3 regions of the Exiguobacterium sp. s192 genome follow, and region 1 is predicted to be linked to each of the others. Evidence: riboswitches for the same ligand, from Rfam matches in the RefSeq annotation. Region 1 holds a riboswitch; each other region holds the start of a gene.
The links. A riboswitch is a leader RNA that binds a small molecule or an ion and turns the genes downstream of it on or off. The one in region 1 is predicted to bind lysine.

Region 1 (7,140 bases):
ACTCCTTTTGGATATGGAACTCAATGACCTTAGTGTAGCGATTTTATAAAAGAAGTGCAAAGGCGAACGATTCAAAAACCCGTTGACGATGTGCCGTCAACGGGAGCAGTCAAACATTAATCAAGATTCGGTTCTTTTTTCCCGTGCAGGAAGAAGGACAAGACTAAGGCAAGGGCAGACAAGACGGTGGCGACCCAAAAGGCATCTGTGATGCCGGTGATCGTCGCTTGTTTCGTCAACTGGGAGAACCAGCTGAGCGAAGCCGCTTGCGAGCTTCCTAATTGTTGACCAAGATTCCCTATATGTTGCGAAAGCGCAGGATCAAGTGTCGTGAACTGGTTGGCATCGTCTGCAAGGTGGGCTGTTGTCTGGCGTGTCATCACCGTGACGAGGATTGCCGTTCCGATTGAACCGGCCACTTGACGCAACGTATTTTGCGTCGCATTTCCGTGCGGAATCATCTTCATCGGCAAGGCGTTCATCCCGGCCGTCATGATCGGCATCATGATGAAAGCCATTCCGAACGACCGGAGCATATAGATGCCCATGATGGAATGATATGACGTATCCATATCGAGTTGAGTCAGTTCCCAGGTCCCGTACGTCATCAAGGTCAGCCCGAAAATCGCCAGAGGGCGGATGCCGAAGCGGTCAAACAGACGACCGGCAATCGGACCGGTAATTCCCATGATCAGTGATCCGGGTAACAACAACAGACCGGAATCGACGGGTGAGAAACCCCGAATGCTCTGCAAGTAAATCGGAAGCAATAACATTCCGCCAAATAAGGCCATCGTGACGATGACATTGATAAATAAGGTAAACGAAAACTCAGGGACTTTGAGCACACGGATATTCAACATCGGATCATCCATGGAGAGTTCACGCAACGCAAAGGCTGCAATGCCCAAGATGCCGATTACAATCGTACTGATGACGACGGGACTGTCCCATCCGTCATTTCCGGCCTCGCTGAATCCATACAGCAAACTCCCGAAGCCGATCGTACTGAAGATGACACCGAGTGCATCAAATGTTGGTTTCGACAACGGTTGAACAAGCTTAAACCATGCCAGTCCAAGGAAAAGCGTCACTAGTCCAAAGAAGGACATGCCATAAAACAGAACGTGCCAATCGTAGTTCTGAATGACATAACCTGTCACCGTTGGACCGACCGCAGGGGCAAGAATCATTGCAATCCCAAGCATCCCCATGGCGGCACCACGTTTGTGCGGCGGAAAGAGGGTCATGAAGACGTTGGAGCCAAGCGGCATCAAGATACCGGCACCGGCCGCCTGGATAACACGTCCAAGCATCATGACAGGGAAGTTCATTGCCATCGAACAGATGACGGAACCAAAAAAGAACAGCGTCATTGAAACGAGGAACAATTGACGAAACGTATAACTCCGCATTAAAAACGCACTGATTGGAATCAAGATACCGTTGACGAGCATGAAGCCTGTCGTCAACCATTGTGCCGTCGATGTCGAGACGTTAAAATCGTTGATCAAGACCGGTAAAGCGACGTTGATCAACGTCTGGTTCAAGATGGCGATAAACATCCCGATCAACAGCACAGTCAAGACTTTCGGAATGCTGATGTCCGCTGTCGCGAGTGGTGTCCGTTCTTGAACCGCTGGACGCAACGTCTCCGATTCTTCAAGAGCCACTTCAAGCGATCCGTCGGCTGCTCCGGCAAGACGGGACGGACGGGAGCGCCGGGCGATCAGATTGACACCGATGAGGACGACAACCATAAACGCCATGTATCCGAACAGGAAGGTCATAGACATACAAGTCCCTCCTTAATCCTTATGAATGCGGACGGTCACATTCATACCAGGTCGAATGTCGAGTGATTTTTCTTGTGAAAGGGAAACCTTCACCGGAATGACTTGAGCGACTTTCGTATAATTCGCATTGCCGTTCGAAGACGGCATCATTGAAAACGTTCCGGCCGTCGTCATCCCGATTTGTTCGACTTCGCCGGATAACGTCGTATCCGGATAACTGTCGACGTAGACATCAACGGTTTGTCCGACTTTGACTTCGTCAATGTCCGTTTCTTCGATGTTAGCCGTGACCCAGAGGTTATTTAAGTTAAAACCGTAAGCCAGTGGTGTCCCCGCACCGACAACCCCGTTTTCTGTCGCCATCGACTGAACGACTGTTGCTTTAGTTGGCATGACGATTGATGTGGTGACAGGTTTTTGACCGGCTTGCGCCATCATGACGTGACCTAACGTCGCGTCGCTGTCCAGTGTTTGACCCGTTTTAGCGGTCCAATCGGTCAGCTTACCGGCACCCGGGCTGGCAATCGTAATCATCTTTCCGTCGATTTTCGCGTTTTCTGTTTTGACGTAGCTCGTCGCTTGGTCGTAATAGTAGTAGCCGATCGCGCCGCCACCAATCAACACGACCAACGTCAAAATGTTAATCAGCAATACTTTTTTCATGTTCATGATATGAGATGCATCCTTTCTTCCGTCTACTCCACTGTCCCCATCAGCCATAAAAAAGACTCCTCTGGGGGGAGGAGTAGTTAATATAGTTAATTATATGGTCGTGGAACCAACATACAACCGACAATTTCCGACAAAGTGTTGGAAAAGTCGATGAGAACGGATACACTATTAAAAAAAAGGGGGAAGAGCAGATGAATCCGGCATCGGATCCGCGACCAAAACGTTCACGTGACCGTATTACAAAAGAATTGTTTCATTTACTTGAACACCATCCGTTTTCAGCAATCACCGTAAAAATGCTGGCGGACGGGGCAAGCGTAAATCGCTCAACGTTTTACGCCCACTTTACGGATAAATACGATTTGATGGATCAGATTGTCGAGGATCACATGCGGTTACTCGTCGACGCGATTCGGATTCACGGTGTGGTGCCACCCGAGTCTCCCTCCGTTGAAAAGGTCAGCCGTTATTTTGAACGGCTGTTTATCCACATCGAACAACACGAACAGTTTTACCGGACGATGTTGTTGCAAGGACCGATCAAGACCTTTATTTCCCGTTTCCTGGACACGTTAAAGGAAAACTACCGCCTCGTATTTAAAGCGCATACCGTCAGTGAAACGAGACGGGTGGATCAGGATCTGTTGTTAAACTACGTGATCGGGGGACAATTGGGGTTATTGATTTCTTGGTTACGCAATGACCGTCCTTACTCGGCAACCTACATGGCCGACCAACTCAGTCGGATGATTGTGTTTGGAACAGTCGAGAGTATCGGTTTTCCGAATCGTGCGCAAGATCCAGTTTAAGAATCGGGTTTTGTTTGTCTTTGCCTGCACTTTTTTTATAGAAGACAGAAGTCGCCTGAAGCAAATCAGTCGTTGGGCACGAGACAAGGGTGGCAGAATTATCCTCTGCCACCCTTGTCTTATAGAGATTAATTTTTGAATCAGCACCAGTTGGGGTCAGGCCTGCTCGAGTTCAAGTGCTTTCGTATAGATCGTACTGCGATTACGTCCTGATTTTTTAGAATGATACAACGCCTTATCTGCTTGTTGCAACGCTTCAAGTGACGTATGCGAATCACTTGAATGTGCGATCCCGAGTGAAATCGTGATTTGCAGATCAGGGACACTCGTCGTCGGGAACAGATTCCGGGCAACCGTCATCCGGGCGAGCTCGGAGATTTTTTTCGCTTCAGCAGCGGACGTGTCCGGCAAGATGATTAAAAACTCTTCACCGCCGTATCGACCGACTAAATCGTCCGGACGGGCGAGGGAAGCAAGGGTCGTACCGAGTTGACGCAAGACATCATCGCCGGCATCATGACCATATGTATCGTTGACGTGTTTAAAGAAGTCGATATCGATCAAGACGAGGGAATAACCGTCTTCCGCAGAACCGACAAGAGATAAGGAATCATCCAGTCGACGCCGGTTGGCGAGACCGGTCAAGGCATCCGTCATCGCGAGTTTTTGTTGGTACTGAATGTTCTCAAAGTGGCGACGGAGTTCCGTCAATAACTGATAGGTTACGAAACCAGCAATCAGATTAAAGAAGATATACGCTGCCGATACTTTAAAGAATGTCGACCAACTATGGGTCAACAGATAGATGGCGGGTAAGGAATACAAGATTCCGACGCCGATCATCAACTCAAAATTCCAAAATGTCATACGGACGTAGCGTCTGATTATGCCAATCGTTCCGATAAATAATCCGATAACGATAGATGAAACGATGACCCCTTCCATTTGTTCAAACGGTGTAATCGCAAAACGAGTTCCGATAATCATCAGACCGGTTACGATGGCGCTTGGTAATCCACCGAACATCATCGCAATGGCGACCGGGATAATCCGCAAATCAATTCGTGCAACATCAATTTGGATGCTATTGAACATCAAGAGAACGGCGATGAGTCCGGCGACTCCTCCCAGAATGAGTCGCGTTTTTACATTTGTTTTAGGGGTGATCCTCGGTTGGTTTCGAAAGGGTAGAAACAAAAGAGTGATCGTTGTGAACAGTAGACAAAAATTGATGATGAAATTATTCATGATGGACAACAAATCCTCCCAGCTCCTCGTAAACGCATTTCCGTAACATACTTCCAGTATACTCATTTTACTAACGGCAAGAAATGGAAAAATGTGAAGTGAAACAGGAAAAGTCGACAAAAAAGACAAAGTACACAGTCAAGTGAACTTTGTCTGAAAAATAAGTTGAATATTTTTTACACACAATTTTTAGGAAGAAACGGCTTCTTCATCCATCGTCAAAAGAATCTTATCGAAGACACGAACCATGACATTCAGTTCCTCTTCCGTCAATGTGCCGAACCGTTCCTGCAGGTATTTCCGGCGGACAACTTCGAGTTCACGAAACGCCGTTTCTCCTTCATCCGTCAAAGCAAGGACAATCGATCTCCGGTCATCTGTTGAACGGGTCCGAGTGACGAAGCCTGCTTTATACAGGCGATCGGTTAAAGCCGTTACCTGACTTGTCGCAAGCTCAAACTGTTCTGCGAGTAGAGTCGGACGTTGGGGACCATTTTCGGACAAGCTGCGTAAGATGAAAAATTCACTTCGCGTCGCGGTTCCTTCAAACAGTCGGTTCAGTTCACGACGTAATGTCCGGAGAATGACACGCATTTGTTCCTCTAATCGGTAAGTCAGTTGATCACGTTCTTGTGGCATTCAAGCAACATCCTTTCTCTCGGTTAACTTCTATTGTTTAGTGTACTAAAAATTACGGAATTTTACCATGAAGAGCCGTCAATTCAAAAAAAGAATTGACAATTTAAAGACGATTTGTGTAACATGACGAGGTAATCAAGAAATTAATCACTAACTTAATTAGTTCTCACTCAACCAGTGGGATGGAGGTTGCGGTTCTTATGAGTACAGTTACGGATGTCGTCAAGCGGCAGATGAGGTGACTGAAAAGGAAGAATTGCCGAAATCAATCATCGCTTTGAAGATGATCGATTGGGATTAGATCAAACAGGTCTAATACTGTCACAGGTCAACCATGACTTGTGGGGAGCTATCTTTCACGACGGTAGAATGAGGCGCATCCTTTTACTATGTTGCGTTCTCATCTTCCTTCTGGAAGATGAGGGCGCTTTTTGTTTTTTCAAAAAGTGTCCTCTCAAAAAATCTAAAAAGAGAGAAGCGAATAACATGAATACTCTACAACCCCAAAGAAAACTCGATTCAACTGAAGAAGGCTTAAAACGTGGCCTGCAAGCCCGTCATATGTCGATGATTGCGATTGGCGGTGCCATCGGAACCGGACTCTTCATCGCATCCGGTGCATCTGTTGCCGCTGCGGGTCCGGGCGGTGCGTTGTTATCGTACGCCGTCGTCGGACTGATGGTGTACTTCCTGATGACAAGCTTGGGCGAGATGGCAGCTTACATGCCGGTCGCTGGTTCGTTCTCGACGTATGGTGCGAAATTCGTCGATCCATCGTTCGGTTTTGCCTTAGGATGGAACTACTGGTACAACTGGGCGGTTACGATTGCGGTTGAACTCGTTGCGGCACAAATCGTCATGACGTACTGGTTCCCGGATGTACCTGGTTTCTATTTCAGTGCTATTTTCTTATTGTTGATGATTGGTTTAAATTTCTTCTCCGTTAAAGGTTTCGGAGAAGCAGAATATTGGTTTGCGATGATCAAAGTCGTTACCGTCATCATTTTCTTGATTGTCGGTGTTGCAATGATTTTTGGTGTCTTCACATCGGAAGCGCCGGTCGGCTTTAAAAACTTTGCGTTAGGTGATGCACCGTTCGTCGGTGGTATTCCTGCCGTTATCGGAATTATCCTCGTCGCCGGGTTCAGCTTCCAAGGAACCGAACTCGTCGGAATCGCCGCGGGAGAATCGGAAGATCCGAAAAAGAACGTTCCGAAAGCTGTCAAACAAGTTTTCTGGCGGATCCTGTTGTTTTACGTCTTTGCGATTTTTGTCATCGGGATGTTGATTCCGTATACGAGTCCGAACTTAGTGTCGAATGATATTACGGATGTAGCCGTCAGCCCGTTTACACTCGTCTTTGAAAAAGCCGGACTCGCGTTCTCAGCAGCCTTAATGAACGCCGTCATCTTGACGTCCGTCTTATCAGCCGGGAACTCGGGGATGTATGCCTCGACACGCATGCTGTACACACTGGCACGTCAAGGCGATGCACCAAAAATGTTTGCTAAAGTCTCCAAAAACGGTGTACCACGTAATGCCTTGCTCGCAACCGGAGCCATCGGCGCACTCTGCTTCCTGACATCGATGTTTGGCGGTCAAGTCTACCTCTGGCTGTTGAATGCCTCAGGTATGACCGGTTTCATCGCGTGGCTTGGAATCGCAATCAGTCACTACCGGTTCCGTAAAGGATTCCTTGCTCAAGGACATTCGTTAAGCGACTTGCCGTACGTTGCGCCGGCATTCCCGTTTGGACCACTGTTTGCCTTTGGACTTTGTTTCCTAGTCATCGTTGGTCAAAACTATGCCGCGTTCCTCGCGGATCAAATTGATTGGGTCGGAATCGCTGCGACGTATGTCGGTATTCCGTTGTTCCTTGCCTTCTGGTTAGGTCATAAATTTAAAAACCGGACATCGGTTGTTCCTTATGCAGAAATGGAGTTCCCGGAACATCCGCGTCCATGATCAAATTGTCG
Region 2 (7,140 bases), on a different contig from region 1:
TTATTTTATGAGAAATCCTAAAAAAGGGTTTCTTTTTTTGAAAGTTTATGTATATATATAATCCATAGTGAATTTTTATACAGACAGATACAGTCGATATCAAGGAGGAATTAGTAATGACAAAACAAAAATTGATTTTAGCGTATTCCGGTGGACTCGATACTTCAGTCGCCATCAAATGGTTAAGCAAGGACTATGATGTCGTCGCGTTATGCATGGATGTTGGTGAAGGAAAAGATTTGACGGTCATCAAAGAAAAAGCATTGCTTGTCGGAGCCGTTGAATCAATTGTCCTTGATGTCAAAGAGAAGTTCGCGAACGAGTTTGTCTTACCGGCACTTCAATACGGCGCTCATTATGAAGGCGCGTATCCACTGATTTCAGCTCTTTCCCGCCCGTTGATCGCTGAAAAACTGGTCGAAGTCGCACATGCCCATGGTGCAACAGCGGTTGCGCACGGTTGTACCGGAAAAGGTAATGACCAAGTCCGGTTTGAAGTTTCGGTCGCTGCTCTTGACCCGTCACTCGAAGTTATCGCACCGGTCCGCGAGTGGAAATGGTCACGTGAAGAAGAAATTGCCTACGCAAAAGAAAACGATGTGCCGATTCCGATTAACCTCGACAGCCCGTATTCAATTGATATGAACTTATGGGGACGCAGTAATGAATGTGGGGTCCTTGAGAATCCGTGGACGGAGCCGCCGCAAGATGCGTACGCTTTAACCGTCGCACCGGAAGACGCACCGGATCAAGCAGAAGAAGTCATCATCGGCTTTGAAGCGGGCGTGCCGGTTTCCATTAACGGAACAGCATATCCACTCGCAAAATTGATTACAGAACTGAATATCATTGCAGGGGCGCACGGAGTCGGTCGGATTGATCACGTCGAGAACCGTCTTGTCGGAATCAAATCACGTGAAGTCTATGAATGCCCGGGCGCGACAGTTTTACTCAAAGCGCATGCAGCACTCGAAACGATCACGTTGACAAAAGATGTCGCTCATTTCAAACCGATTTTAAGCAAACAATATGCAGAAACCATTTACAATGGACTGTTCCATGCCCCGTTAACAAAAGGGCTCAAAGCGTTCTTGTCAGCGACACAGCAAGATGTGACCGGCGAAGTTCGTGTCAAACTCTATAAAGGGAACGCAACCGTCACCGGACGTCAATCGGCTGTTTCGTTGTATGACGAGAAACTCGCGACTTACACAAAAGAAGATGCCTTTGATCACGAAGCGGCAAAAGGATTCATCAAACTGCATGGTCTAGCGATTGCGACACATGCGAGTGTCCATCGTCAGGAAGGCGTGAAAAAATGACGAAACTATGGGGCGGACGGTTTACGGAAAGTGCTTCCGCTCAGGCGGAGGCATTCGGCGCATCGATCTCATTTGATCAAAAACTGGCGGCTGTCGATTTACAAGGCAGCCTGGCCCATGCGCAGATGTTATACGAACAAGGGATTCTCGAGGAGACGGAATGGCAACAAATCGAAGCCGGACTCAATCATTTACAAACGACGATTGATCAGCATGTCTATTCACTGGCCGATGAGGATATCCATATGAACCTCGAGCGGTTGTTGACAGAACAGATTGGTCCTGTTGCCGGTAAACTGCATACAGCGCGCAGTCGAAACGATCAGGTCGCAACTGATCTTCATCTCTGGATGGAGCAGCATGTTCTTGAACTCCTGTCGAGTCTTCGCAATCTGCAATCCGTCATTACGGAACAAGCGGATCAACACGTCGAAACGATCATGCCGGGGTATACCCATCTGCAACGAGCCCAACCGATTTCGCTCGCGCATCACTTGCTGGCTTACTTTTGGATGTTTGAGCGTGATGCCGAGCGACTGACGGACAACTTAAAACGGGTCCGGATGTCACCGCTTGGTGCCGGTGCACTCGCCGGAACGACTTTCCCGATTGATCGGTTCAAGTCAGCCGAGTTGCTTGGATTTGAACACGTCTATCCCAACAGTTTGGACGCCGTCTCGGACCGGGACTTCGTCATTGAATACCTTGGCATCGCGTCGACGGTCATGATGCATCTGTCACGGTTCTGTGAAGAAATCATCATCTGGGCGTCACAAGAATTTTCGTTCATTGAACTGTCCGATGCGTTTTCGACGGGATCAAGCATGATGCCGCAGAAAAAGAATCCGGACTTCGCAGAATTGATTCGCGGAAAGACAGGACGGGTATATGGAAACTTGATGGGGTTCTTGACGACGATGAAAGCATTACCACTCGCTTACAATAAAGATATGCAAGAAGATAAGGAAGGCGTCTTTGATACGGCTGATACGGTTTTACAATCGGTTCAGATTTTTACCGGGATGCTCGAATCCGCTACGTTTAAGACAGAAGCGCTCAAGAAGGCGACAATGCAAGACTTCTCGAATGCAACGGAACTGGCCGATTACCTTGTCACAAAAGGCATTCCTTTCCGGGAAGCGCATGAAATCGTCGGCAAAGCCGTTCTGCATTGTGTCCAGACCAGCTGTTTCTTGAAGGATTTGACACTCGAGACGTATCAGACATTCCATCCGGTCATTACGGAAGATGTCTATCCGTTGCTCGATCCGGTTCAAGCCGTCGCGAGACGAGGGAGTTATGGCGGGACTGGTTTTAACGCTGTTCGCGAACAGCTGACCCAAGCAAAGCAGACCCTTCAAAAATTATAAAAATCAAAAAAGTTTGGCAAATCACTGGATTTAACAAAAAATGTTTGCTATAACTGTAACTAACAACCGACAGATAGAGGCGCGGATGACATCAGTAGCAACACTTACAAAGGCAAGCATGCCAAGTGATGTGAAAGGGGAAATCCGCCGAAGTGAACAAGAAAATGCTTTTTCTTGATTGCTGGTACAACGGTTAAGATCCGTTGTACTGCCGAAACCCACGTTTCGGAGCGCTATCTTACGTAAAAGAACGAATGACACTGTCATCGTTTGTCCGATCGTGATAACGACGGGCCGTAGGAACGCTCCTACCGGCCCGTCGTTTTTTTCTGTTTCGGGACAAAAGGAGATAGGATTGTGACAACTGTACTTAAATTTGGTGGTAGTTCGGTTGCGACTGTCGAACAGATTCAGTCAATTGCGAATTATTTGAAGAATCGGACGGATCAAGGAGAAAAATTAGTCGTCGTCGTATCGGCGATGGGAAAAATGACTGATTCATTGATTGCCCAAGCCCAGGCGATCACGGATCGACCGGAACGGCGCGAGCTGGACCGTCTGCTTGCCATCGGTGAAGAACAGACGATTTCGTTGCTCAGCATCGCCTTGAACTCACTTGGGACAAAAGCCTTGTCCCAGACGGGCGCACAAGCAGGCATCAGTACGATGGGACTCCACACGAAAAGTAAAATCAAACAAATTGACGGCGAATTACTCCGGAAAAAACTGGAGACCTACGATGTCATCATCGTCGCTGGTTTCCAAGGGGTCAATGAACTGGGGGATGTCACGACACTGGGGCGCGGCGGATCGGATACGACAGCCGTCGCACTGGCAGCCGTTCTCGATAAACGATGCGAAATCTATACGGACGTTGACGGCGTTTATACGGCTGATCCACGGATTCATGCAACAGCACAGCCGATTCCGCACATTTCATACGATGAGATGATGGAAATGAGTGCTCTCGGATCAAAAGTCATGGAGATGCGGAGTGTCGAGTTAGGTAAAAAATACGGTGTACACATCTTTGTCGGAAAAACACTTGAATCGGAAAGAGGGACTTGGATCATGGAGGCAACGGAAACGATGGAACAAAAAGCGGTCACAAGTGTCAGTGTGACAAAAAACGTCATGACGGTATCGATCAAACACGTACCACAGACAAACTCAGCGGTCGCAGATATCTTTGAATTGTTGTCAGGACGTCACGTCAACATCGATATGATCAGTCAGACGACGTTTGACAGTGACATCTTCCTCTCGTTCTCGTGTCCGCTCGACGAAGAAGAGTTTTTGGAAGAAGCCTTGCAGGATATCATCAATCGTTTCCCGACCGTCAAAGTCGACCGTCATAACCAACATGCCAAGTTATCGGTCGTTGGAATCGGAATGCGTGACGCAACAGGCGTCGCTTCGAAATTATTTGCGACATTCCGGGCGGAAAACATCACGTTTTATCAAGTCACGACGTCAGAAATCAGCATCTCGTATACGATTGCCCAAGCCGACATCGAACGGACCGTCGCAGCAATCGCCAATGCATTTGATCTGTAAGGAGGAAACCATATGTATCATGTAGCAGTCATTGGCGCAACAGGCGCCGTTGGACAAAAAATGTTGCAAGTCTTGGCGGAACTCGACTTTCCGGTTCGTCAAATTTCAGCTTACGCTTCAGCCCGTTCTGCCGGGAAAACCGTCCAGTTCAAAGGGCAAGACGTTACGATTCAAGCATTATCGGAGCAAATCACAGAAGCCGGCATCGATGTCGCACTGTTCGCAGCAGGCGGAACGATCAGTGAACAGTATGCCCCGTTACTCGCTGCAGCAGGAACACTCGTCGTCGACAACTCGAGTGCCTTCCGGATGCAGGCGGATATCCCGCTCGTCGTACCGGAAGTAAACCCGAAGGCAATCGGTCCGGACGATCGATTGATTGCCAATCCGAACTGTTCGACGATTCAATCCGTCGTCGCCCTGGCCCCGCTTCAGCAGTTTGGTTTACAGCGTATCAACTATACGACGTATCAAGCGGTCTCCGGTTCGGGTCAAAAAGGAATTGAGGATTTAGCCCGCGGCAGCCGCGGCGAAGAACCGGTCAATTATCCGCACCCGATTCACGATAACATCCTGCCGCATATCGATGTTTTCTTACCGAATGGGTATACGAAAGAAGAACAGAAAATGATTGACGAGACACGCAAAATCTTCCGCTTACCGGAGTTGCCGGTCAGTGCGACATGTGTCCGCGTCCCGGTCACGAACGCTCATTCCGTTGCGATCAACGTGACGTTTGAGCAGGAGACGACGGTCGAAGCAATCCGCGAAGCATTGCGTCAAGCACCCGGCGTCGTTCTGGTCGATGATGTCAGTCAAAATCAGTATCCGATGCCGCTTGACGCCAGTGGAACGGATGACGTATACGTCGGACGGATTCGACAGGATCAGAGTCTTGCGAACACCTTCCACATCTGGTGTGTCGCCGATAACATTCGAAAAGGGGCCGCTTCGAACGCCGTGCAAGTGGCGCGTCAAGCACTTGAAAGTTCAATCCATTCTTAAGAAACGGGGAGGAATCCGACATGTTTAAAGGAGCAGGAACAGCACTGGCAACACCGTTCACGTCAACGGGTGAACTGGATTTAACCGTATTTGAACAACTCATCGAACAACAACTCGCGGCAAACATTCAAGCATTGGTCGTCGGTGGGACGACAGGAGAAGGATCGACGTTGACGAATGAAGAGTTCGAGACGTTACTGAAAACCGCGGTCCGTGTGACGGCAGGACGCGTGCCTGTCATTGCCGGAACCGGAACGAACAATACAGCGCAGACGATCGAAAAGACACAAGCGGCGGAACGTCTTGGTGCCGATGCAGCGATGCTCGTGACACCGTATTACAACAAAACGTCACAAGCCGGTCTCGTGGCGCATTTCACGGCCGTCGCGGACGCGGTTTCGCTGCCGATCATGCTGTATAACGTCCCGTCACGTACAGGGGTGGCGATTTCAGTTGAGACTGCCGTGACGCTTGCGAAGCATCCGAACATCCAAGCGTTCAAAGAAGCGAGCGGAGATGTCAGCTTCATGGGTGAACTGATGACGGCTTTACCAAACGACTTTGCCGTTTTCTGCGGCAACGACGATCAAATTCTCCCGTACATGGCATGGGGGGCACAAGGCGTGATTTCCGTCTTGTCGAATCCGTATCCGGCTGAGACGCAAGCCTTGGCAGAAGCGCTGCTTGCAAACGACTACGACACGGCACGCCGGATTCAGAGTGATCTGATGCCTGTCATTTCCGCCTTGTTCAGCGACGTCAATCCGATTCCCGTCAAAGCAGCACTTGAAGAAATCGGAATTGCCGTCGGGGCCCCCCGTCTGCCGCTCGTCCGTCAGTCGGAAGCAGGACATGCGCACCTGCTTGAGACGATGCGGAGTTATAAAGGAGTGGTTGGATGAGACTCGCCATTCACGGATACGGAGCGACCGGACATTACGTGCATGAACTGGCACCGGATGCCGTCGTCGCCGTCATCGACAAAACGAAAACGGCGGAACGTGTGCCCTCATACGGCACGCTCGCCGAAATGACGGAATCGGTTGATGCGATCATTGATTTTTCGCATCCGAGCTTGTTGCCGGATCTACTGGATTACGGCATGAGAACGAAGACACCACTCGTCATTGCGACGACCGGCTTCTCGGAAGCCGAGCTGCAGACGATTCGTGACGCTTCCAAACAGATTCCGATTTTCCAATCGTATAACATGTCGTTTGGAATCGCGATGATGCAACAGTTGTTGAAAACACTCGTTCCGCTTGCTGGAGCTTTCGACATCGAACTGCTTGAGAAACACCACAATCAAAAAGTCGATGCACCGAGCGGGACGGCGGAGCTGTTGCTCCGGACCATTCAGGATTTACGAAATGTCCAACCGGTCTACGAACGGGAGTCGACGCGTGAAAAGCGGGAACCAAACGAAATCGGGATGCACTCGATGCGTGGGGGAACGATTTTCGGCGAACACGAAGTGTTGTTTGCCGGGGTCGATGAGTTGATCGAAATCAAACACACGGCGTTATCCAAAAAAGTATTCGCTTCAGGCGCCATCAAAGCGGCGGAAGCACTCATTCAAAAATCAGCGGGACTCTATACACTGGAGACGCTCTACACACAGGAGGATTCACATGTTATTAACTGATGCTTATGAAATTGCGAAATTCATTAAAGATGCGAAAAAACAAACGCCCGTCAAATTGTACGTCAATGGTGACTTGGCAGGATTGACGATTGAAGGAGCAACGGCATTCGGAACGGATCAATCCAAAATTTTCTTCGCCGATGCAGGACTTGCTTCAACTTTCTTAGAAGAGAATGCAGACCGGATTACTGAAGTGCACGTCGAATACGACCGTCGCAACAGTGCCGTTCCAATGCTCGAT
Region 3 (7,140 bases), on a different contig from region 1:
GCACGCTAACATGATTTTTTTCATTCCAAACATCCTCTCTGATTTGAAATCGCTTACAACTTTGATTATACGGATTTATTCTTTCATGTCTATACTTGATAATTATTTTGTTTATTTTTATTTTTTAAAAGTGTAGAGTTGTTTTTGATAACAGATCAAAGGAGGAGTATGCATGAACGAGCCGATTGTTTTCAAACCCCTTACAAAAGAACGTATTTGGGGTGGTCAGCAGCTTAAACAGCATGGTTTTGTCATCTCAGATGATCAAAAAACAGGAGAAGCTTGGACACTTTCTAGTCATGAACATGGAGTGACCCTGGTTCAATCCGGTCAATTTTCCGGGTTTTCTTTAAAGGAATTGTGGTCAAATCACCCTGAAATTTTCGGGATGGACACTTCATCCGAGTTCCCGCTATTGATGAAATGGATTGATGCATCCAGTCATTTATCCGTACAAGTTCACCCAAACGATACAGATGCCCAACGCCTTGAACAGCAACCATTCGGCAAAAATGAATGCTGGTACATCGTCGATTGTCCCGAGGATGCATCCATTATTTATGGTCATACGTTTCAATCACAAGCTGAATTTGATCAGGCGCTCGAGGAAGGAGTACTCCAGCAACACCTTCAATATGTGCCTGTTTCCAAAGGTGATTTTCTCTACGTTCCGGCAGGCACCGTTCATGCCTTGACCAAGGGATGCGTCGTACTCGAAATTCAGCAAAATTCGGACACGACTTATCGGTTATATGATTATGACCGCCTTGATCCTGCGACGGGTGTTCCGCGTCCACTCCATTTGGAACAGGCTCGGCAAGTCATTCAGTTTCCGCATTTTCACTACCATGAACCTCCTGTACAGCTCTCTCCGTTTCAAAAATCATTGACTCATACCCCTTACTTTTTTGTAGAAGAATGGACCGTTCGAAATAGTCATGTGATTCCGGCACGTTCCTTTTTCCAAGTCATTACCGTCATCGAAGGAACGATTCGTCTGAACCATGATCAGTTCACAGCAGGTGCAACCATTCTTTTGCCCGCTCAGACAGAACAGAAGATTTCAGGGAACGGTCTTGTATTGTTGACCGGTCCTTCTTCTCGCACGAAGCGTCCCTTGCAAATTGGTGTAGATTTAGGCGGAACACAAACGCGTGTCGCCGCCATCGATCAAGAAACAGTGGTCAAACAACTTTCTTTTCCGACTCACCCTTCAGCAGGCCCGGCGAATGCAATCAATCAACTCAAATGCGCCATTCAACTGTTCAAACAGGAATTTGACATCACAAGAATCGGAATCGCTGCACCCGGTCCACTGGATGCCAAAACAGGGTGCCTCCTCTCGCCTCCCAACCTTCCGGGTTGGACACGCGTCAACCTGACAGCACCTTTACACTCTGCATTTGATGTCCCTGTATCTCTTGAAAATGACGCCAATGCAGCCGCATTTGGCGAAGCACTTTTTGGTGCCGGGAAAAACTTCTCCTCGGTTTATTACGTGACTGTCAGCACAGGAATCGGCGGTGGTTACGTTTATGAAAAACAATTGATTCGGGGCGCCAATGGATGTGCGGGTGAAATCGGTAATACCATCATTGAGTTCTCCGGTTCTCCACATCCTGTACTGAATACAGGTTCGCTCGAAGGCTTAGCGAGTGGAACCGCGCTTCAGTTACGGGCACGTGAGAAACAAACATCCTCGATTGTCACATTATTAGAAGATCAGGAGGAAAGAACCCGTTTCATCGCGTATTTAGCGACGGGTCTGGCTAATATCATTCATACGGTCGATCCGGACGTCATCGTCATCGGCGGGGGTGTTACAGGATCTGCTGATTTGTATTGGGAACAACTGTTAGCGGCTGTCAAAGAACGTGTTTATCCGTCACTTCGTCCTAACATCAACATTCGGTTGGCAACACTGCAGGGTCATGCCGGCGTAATTGGCGCCGCCCACCTGTAATGATTCCGTATAGTGGATGAATCCTCGCTTTTTTTATAAGCAAAAAATCCTACATGATAAAAAAAACAGACTTGAAACTATTTTCTGAAATATGATAAGGTTTTCTTATGAAAAGAATATGACTATTCTATCGATGAGGTAGAGGCGCGGTCTTAATGAGTACTTGATCTGAGGATGACAACAATGACGATCAACGAAAGGTGATGCCGCCGAAGTATCGTCATGTGTCAGACGTGACGAAGCTGGTCGAATTGGGAAATACCCGTTCGATTGCCATACGTATGTTGTATGGAGCGCTCCAATTCGGCTAAGAAAGACGCATCCAGCAAGGGTGTCGGCTTTGTTGCCGGTGCCCTTGCTTTTTTTCTGTGCAATGGGTCTCATCTTCTAAAAAAGGAGGAGGAACCACAACCATGGTCAACTATTCAGATTCCATCGTCGCACTTGCGCCGGCGGTAATCGCCATCGTCTTGGCGATTGTTACACGAAAAGTCGTCATCTCACTCGGTGTCGGTATTTTAGTCGGAGCGTTATTGCTTCACAGCTTCAATCCGATCGATACCGTTGTTTATCTCGGGAAAAATATCTTCAGTCTGTTTTGGGCAGACGGGGCTTTAAATGAATGGAACGTCTTATTACTCGTCTTCTTACTGTTACTCGGTGTCTTGTCGACACTGATTCAAACATCAGGTGGTGCCCGTGCCTTCGGCGAATGGGCAACAACACACGTCAAGACGGCGCGTGGCGCCCGACTCGCCGCTTTCGGCTTAGGTATCTTAATCTTCATCGATGATTACTTCAACAGTCTGGCCGTTGGAAACGTCAGTCGACCGTTAACGGACCGCCGCGGTGTCTCACGGGCCAAACTGGCGTACATCATTGATTCAACCGCTGCACCGGTCTGTGTCATCAGTCCGTTATCCAGCTGGGGTGCCTTCATCATCTCGATCATCGCCGGGATCTTGACGACACATTCGATCACCGATTACTCAGCGTTCAGTGCCTTCATGATGATTGTGCCGTTAAACTTCTATGCCATCTTCGCTTTGTTGCTGACACTCTACATCGCCTATACGGGAATTGCCGTTGGACCGATGCGGACGCATGAATTGCGTGCTTTACAAGGTGAGTTGTTTGACGCCAACAAAGGTACTCCAATGGGAATGGCGGAAGAGGTCAAAGAGCACGATAATGGAAAAGTCCGTGACTTGGTCGTCCCGATTATCGTATTGGTCATCGCGACCGTCACAGCTCTTCTTTGGACGGGTGCTCAAGCGCTTGCCGCTGACGATCGTCCCTTTACATTGATTGGTGCCTTCGAATCAACGGACGTGACACGTTCTCTTGTTGCAGGTGTCGTCATCAGTTTAATCGTTGCCTTCTTGATGTTGATCGGTCGGAAGATTCCGGCACGTGATTACCGCATCAGCATTTGGGCAGGAATGAAATCGATGTGGCCGGCGGTCGTCATTCTATTGTTCGCTTGGACGATCATCGCTGTCATCGGCGACATGAAGACCGGGGATTACCTTGCCAGTTTCGTCAGCAAATCCATTCCCGCTTCTTATCTGCCGTTCCTGTTGTTCTTAATCGCGAGTATCATGGCATTCTCAACCGGAACAAGTTGGGGCACATTCGGTATCATGTTACCAATCGGTGCTGACCTCATCATGGCGGTTGAGCCGAGTCTGTTGTTGCCAACACTTGCAGCAGTCCTTGCCGGATCCGTCTTCGGTGACCACTGTTCACCGATTTCCGATACGACGATTCTCAGCTCGACCGGTGCCGGATCGCACCATATCGATCACGTCACGACACAATTACCGTACGCGTTGATCGGTGCCGCAACGTCGGCTGTCGGATACCTCGTGCTCGGTGTCACCGGTTCGTCTGTGTTCGGATTCATCGGTGCGCTTGTCGCCTTCTTGATCTTCCTCGTCATGTTAAACGTTCTTTCACGACGCGGTGAAGTCCCGTCGCAACTTCGTTCGGAATAACGGAAGTCTGTGAAACGATCATTCTATTCAAAAAGCCGGACCGATGATTACATCGGATCCGGCTTTTTGCTATGGCTTTTTTGTTCAGACCATCAACGCGCAGACTTCGTTCGCAAAGGCGACCGGATCTTCAATCGGCAATCCTTCGATCAATAACGCTTGTTGATACATCAATTTGGTATACCGCTCGAATTTCGGACGATCCTCGGCATAAGCCGTCTCAATCGCTTGGAACACATCGTGCGACGTGTTCAATTCGAGGATTTTCACGGCTGCGACATCTTGGTTGTTCGGCATCGATTTGAGGATTTTCTCCATTTCGATTGAAACCGCACCATCCGTCGCGAAGCAGACCGGATGTGACTTCAACCGTGTTGAAGCTTTGACCTCTTTCACCTGTCCTGCCAGTACGTCCTGCATCGCTTTGAACATCTCGACTTGTGTCTCTGTCGTTTCGGCTTGATCCGTCTGCTCGATGCCGAGATCGCTGCTCGTGACGGACTTGAATTCTTTTCCGTCGTAATTGAGCAGCATCTGAATCGCAAACTCATCAATCTCTTCCGTGAAGTATAGGATATCGAATCCTTTGTCCTTGACGAGCTCCGACTGCGGCAATTTATCCAACCGGTCCGTGCTCTCCCCTGATGCATAATAGATGTACTTCTGCTCTTCCGGCATCGCGGCGACGTATTCTGCGAGCGTCACCAGTTTTTTCTCTTTTGCCGAATGGAACAGGACGAGGTCTTTCACCGTATCCTTTTGCATGCCGTAATCATTGTAGATGCCGAACTTCAATTGACGGCTAAAGGCTTGATAAAACGTCTCGTATTTCTCCCGGTCGTCCCGAAGCAATGCTTCAAGTTGTGTCTTGATTTTGCTTTGGATGTTTTTGGCGATCAACTTCAACTGGCGATCATGTTGCAGCATTTCACGCGAGATGTTGAGTGACAAGTCTTCTGAATCGACCATCCCTTTGACGAAGCTGAAATGATCCGGCAGCAGATCACTGCATTTTTCCATGATCAAGACGCCGTTCGCATACAGTTCAAGCCCCTTCTCAAACTCTTTTGAATAATAATCAAAGGAAGGCTGTTCTGGAATGAACAGGATCGATTGATAACGGACGGCTCCATCGGCACTGATATGAATGTGCTTGATCGGCGCATCAAATCCGTAACGTTTTTCCTGATAGAAGTTACGGTAGTCCTCATCCGTCAGCTCCCGTTTGTTTTTCCGCCAGATCGGGACCATGCTGTTGACCGTTCTCATGACTGTGACCGTCTCTGTTTCATCTGATCCGTCGACCGGACGTTGTTCCGTTTCCTCCATCTCGATCGGATAACGGATGAAGTCCGAGTATTTCTTGACGATACTCCGCAGGCGGTGCGGTTCCAGGTATTCATCGTAGTTCTCTTCGTCTTCGTTGGCTTTGATATGGAGTGTGATATCTGTTCCGACGGTCTCTTTTTCGACCTCTTCGATCGTATACCCGTCGACTCCGTGTGACTCCCATTTATAAGCGACGTCACTGCCAAACGGTTTCGTGACGACCGTCACGGTGTCGGCGACCATGAAGGCGGAATAAAAACCGACGCCGAACTGTCCGATGATATCATGACCGTCTTGTGATTCATTTTCTGCCTTAAAGGCGAGCGATCCGCTTTTGGCAATCGTTCCGAGGTTTTCTTCGAGCTCTTCTTTTGTCATTCCGATTCCTGTATCACGCAAAGTCAGTTGACGTGTTTCAGGGTTCGGCTGAATCGTAATTTTGTAAGCATCCTTGTCGAACGTAATCGTCTCGTCCGTCAACGCTTTGTAGTAAATCTTATCCATTGCGTCACTGGCGTTCGAAATCAACTCACGTAAAAAGATTTCCTTGTGTGTGTAGATGGAATGAATCATCATTTCGAGCAATCGCTTGGATTCTGCTTTAAATTGTTTCGTTTCCATTTTCGATACCCCCATGTATTTTTTAGCACTCTATAAGATAGAGTGCTAATTCATTTCCATTATTACGGATACAAAAACGACTGTCAATCCTCCAATTCATCGAGTGCATCAAGTTTTTGCCGCACCTGCCGTCCGATATCACGCAGTCCTTTTGTCGAACCGTATGTTCCGTGACTCCGGCCCTTTTCGTCAGGACGACTGCCTAGACCAAGGAACTGTTCGCTTGGTTTAAAGTGAAGTCCGATGACCGGAATCCCGAATGCAGCGGAATAACCAAATTCGACGACGGCATCCGGATAATCGGTCAACGCGACGGGTTCTTGCCACGTGATGCTTGGATCCAGTTTCCGGAAACGGTCCGTATGCTCACGTCCGAGTAAAATGATGCCATGCAGGGAAAACAGCGGCAGCAGCTTTTTCAAAAAAGTTTGTCCAAAGTCCGTCTGTTCGAGATCCTGCCGCATCGCGATCGTCCCCATGTAGCGTCTGGTCGGGAACGGAAAAAAATCCGTATGGATGACCGGAAGGAGAGCGTCATCATAAAAGGACGCCCCAAATCCATTTAAGAACCCTTCCAGTTTTCCACCCTGTTCCTTTCCAAACCATGTCTTATAAACATCCGGTTGTTGAAAATAGTGATTAAACTTGTCGATCGTTTGTTCAACGTGTTGCTCCGTTAGATAGGTCTCTAAAGACATATCTGATTCGAGCAAAAAGAACGGACCCGTCGAATCATAACGCATCGTTCCTTCCTTATTCAAAAATTGTCCGGCTGACGGATTCGTCGCGACCGTCAACCAGCTTTTCTTCGAGACGTCACCAAACCATAAGACGGGTGTCGTTCCCTCAATCAATTCGTTTCGCATCGGTCCACGTGCCAACTCCATTTGGTGCTGCACGGCTTCCGTCAATAATTTTTTTGCATGTTCCCGTTGCTCTGATGTCAGCGTTCTCATTCCTTTCGTTTTGCGCTTTCCTGTTTTTTGATGTTCCCGTTCCTCCAGAACGTTAGACACTTCGATGGGTTTAGCTCGATTCGCGGAGGGAATGTTTCATAAGGTAAAGCACAACATCGGACATTACTTTTCAGGAGGAGATTTTTTATGAAACGACTTGAGAATAAAGTAGCAGTCATTACCGGATCGGCGACAGGAATCGGCCAGGCAACGGCACTCGTCTTTGCAGAACAGGGAGCGACCGTCGTCTGTGCGGATGTTGATCTGGAAAAAG

Region 2: it holds a riboswitch for lysine, as region 1 does, so the genes downstream of both, KNP87_RS10600 (aspartate kinase) here and KNP87_RS12175 (amino acid permease) in region 1, are expected to answer to the same signal.
Region 3: it holds a riboswitch for lysine, as region 1 does, so the genes downstream of both, KNP87_RS09535 (Na+/H+ antiporter NhaC family protein) here and KNP87_RS12175 (amino acid permease) in region 1, are expected to answer to the same signal.

The regions. Positions count from the first base shown of each region.
Region 1 covers NZ_JACSMS010000007.1:66,463-73,602, forward strand. Annotated here, with positions in the region: gene KNP87_RS12150 (DHA2 family efflux MFS transporter permease subunit) at 117-1,796, opposite strand; gene KNP87_RS12155 (HlyD family secretion protein) at 1,809-2,465, opposite strand; gene KNP87_RS12160 (TetR/AcrR family transcriptional regulator) at 2,660-3,277, shown strand; gene KNP87_RS12165 (GGDEF domain-containing protein) at 3,434-4,591, opposite strand; gene KNP87_RS12170 (MarR family winged helix-turn-helix transcriptional regulator) at 4,715-5,164, opposite strand; lysine riboswitch at 5,340-5,524, shown strand; gene KNP87_RS12175 (amino acid permease) at 5,651-7,129, shown strand.
Region 2 covers NZ_JACSMS010000005.1:172,804-179,943, reverse strand. Annotated here, with positions in the region: gene KNP87_RS10610 (argininosuccinate synthase) at 117-1,322, shown strand; gene argH (argininosuccinate lyase) at 1,319-2,692, shown strand; lysine riboswitch at 2,759-2,936, shown strand; gene KNP87_RS10600 (aspartate kinase) at 3,050-4,249, shown strand; gene KNP87_RS10595 (aspartate-semialdehyde dehydrogenase) at 4,262-5,254, shown strand; gene dapA (4-hydroxy-tetrahydrodipicolinate synthase) at 5,275-6,156, shown strand; gene dapB (4-hydroxy-tetrahydrodipicolinate reductase) at 6,153-6,899, shown strand; gene dapD (2,3,4,5-tetrahydropyridine-2,6-dicarboxylate N-acetyltransferase) at 6,886-7,140, shown strand, end outside.
Region 3 covers NZ_JACSMS010000004.1:182,898-190,037, forward strand. Annotated here, with positions in the region: gene KNP87_RS09525 (PTS sugar transporter subunit IIB) at 1-24, opposite strand, end outside; gene KNP87_RS09530 (type I phosphomannose isomerase catalytic subunit) at 173-1,963, shown strand; lysine riboswitch at 2,095-2,270, shown strand; gene KNP87_RS09535 (Na+/H+ antiporter NhaC family protein) at 2,377-3,960, shown strand; gene htpG (molecular chaperone HtpG) at 4,045-5,910, opposite strand; gene KNP87_RS09545 (hypothetical protein) at 5,994-6,926, opposite strand; gene KNP87_RS09550 (SDR family oxidoreductase) at 7,014-7,140, shown strand, end outside.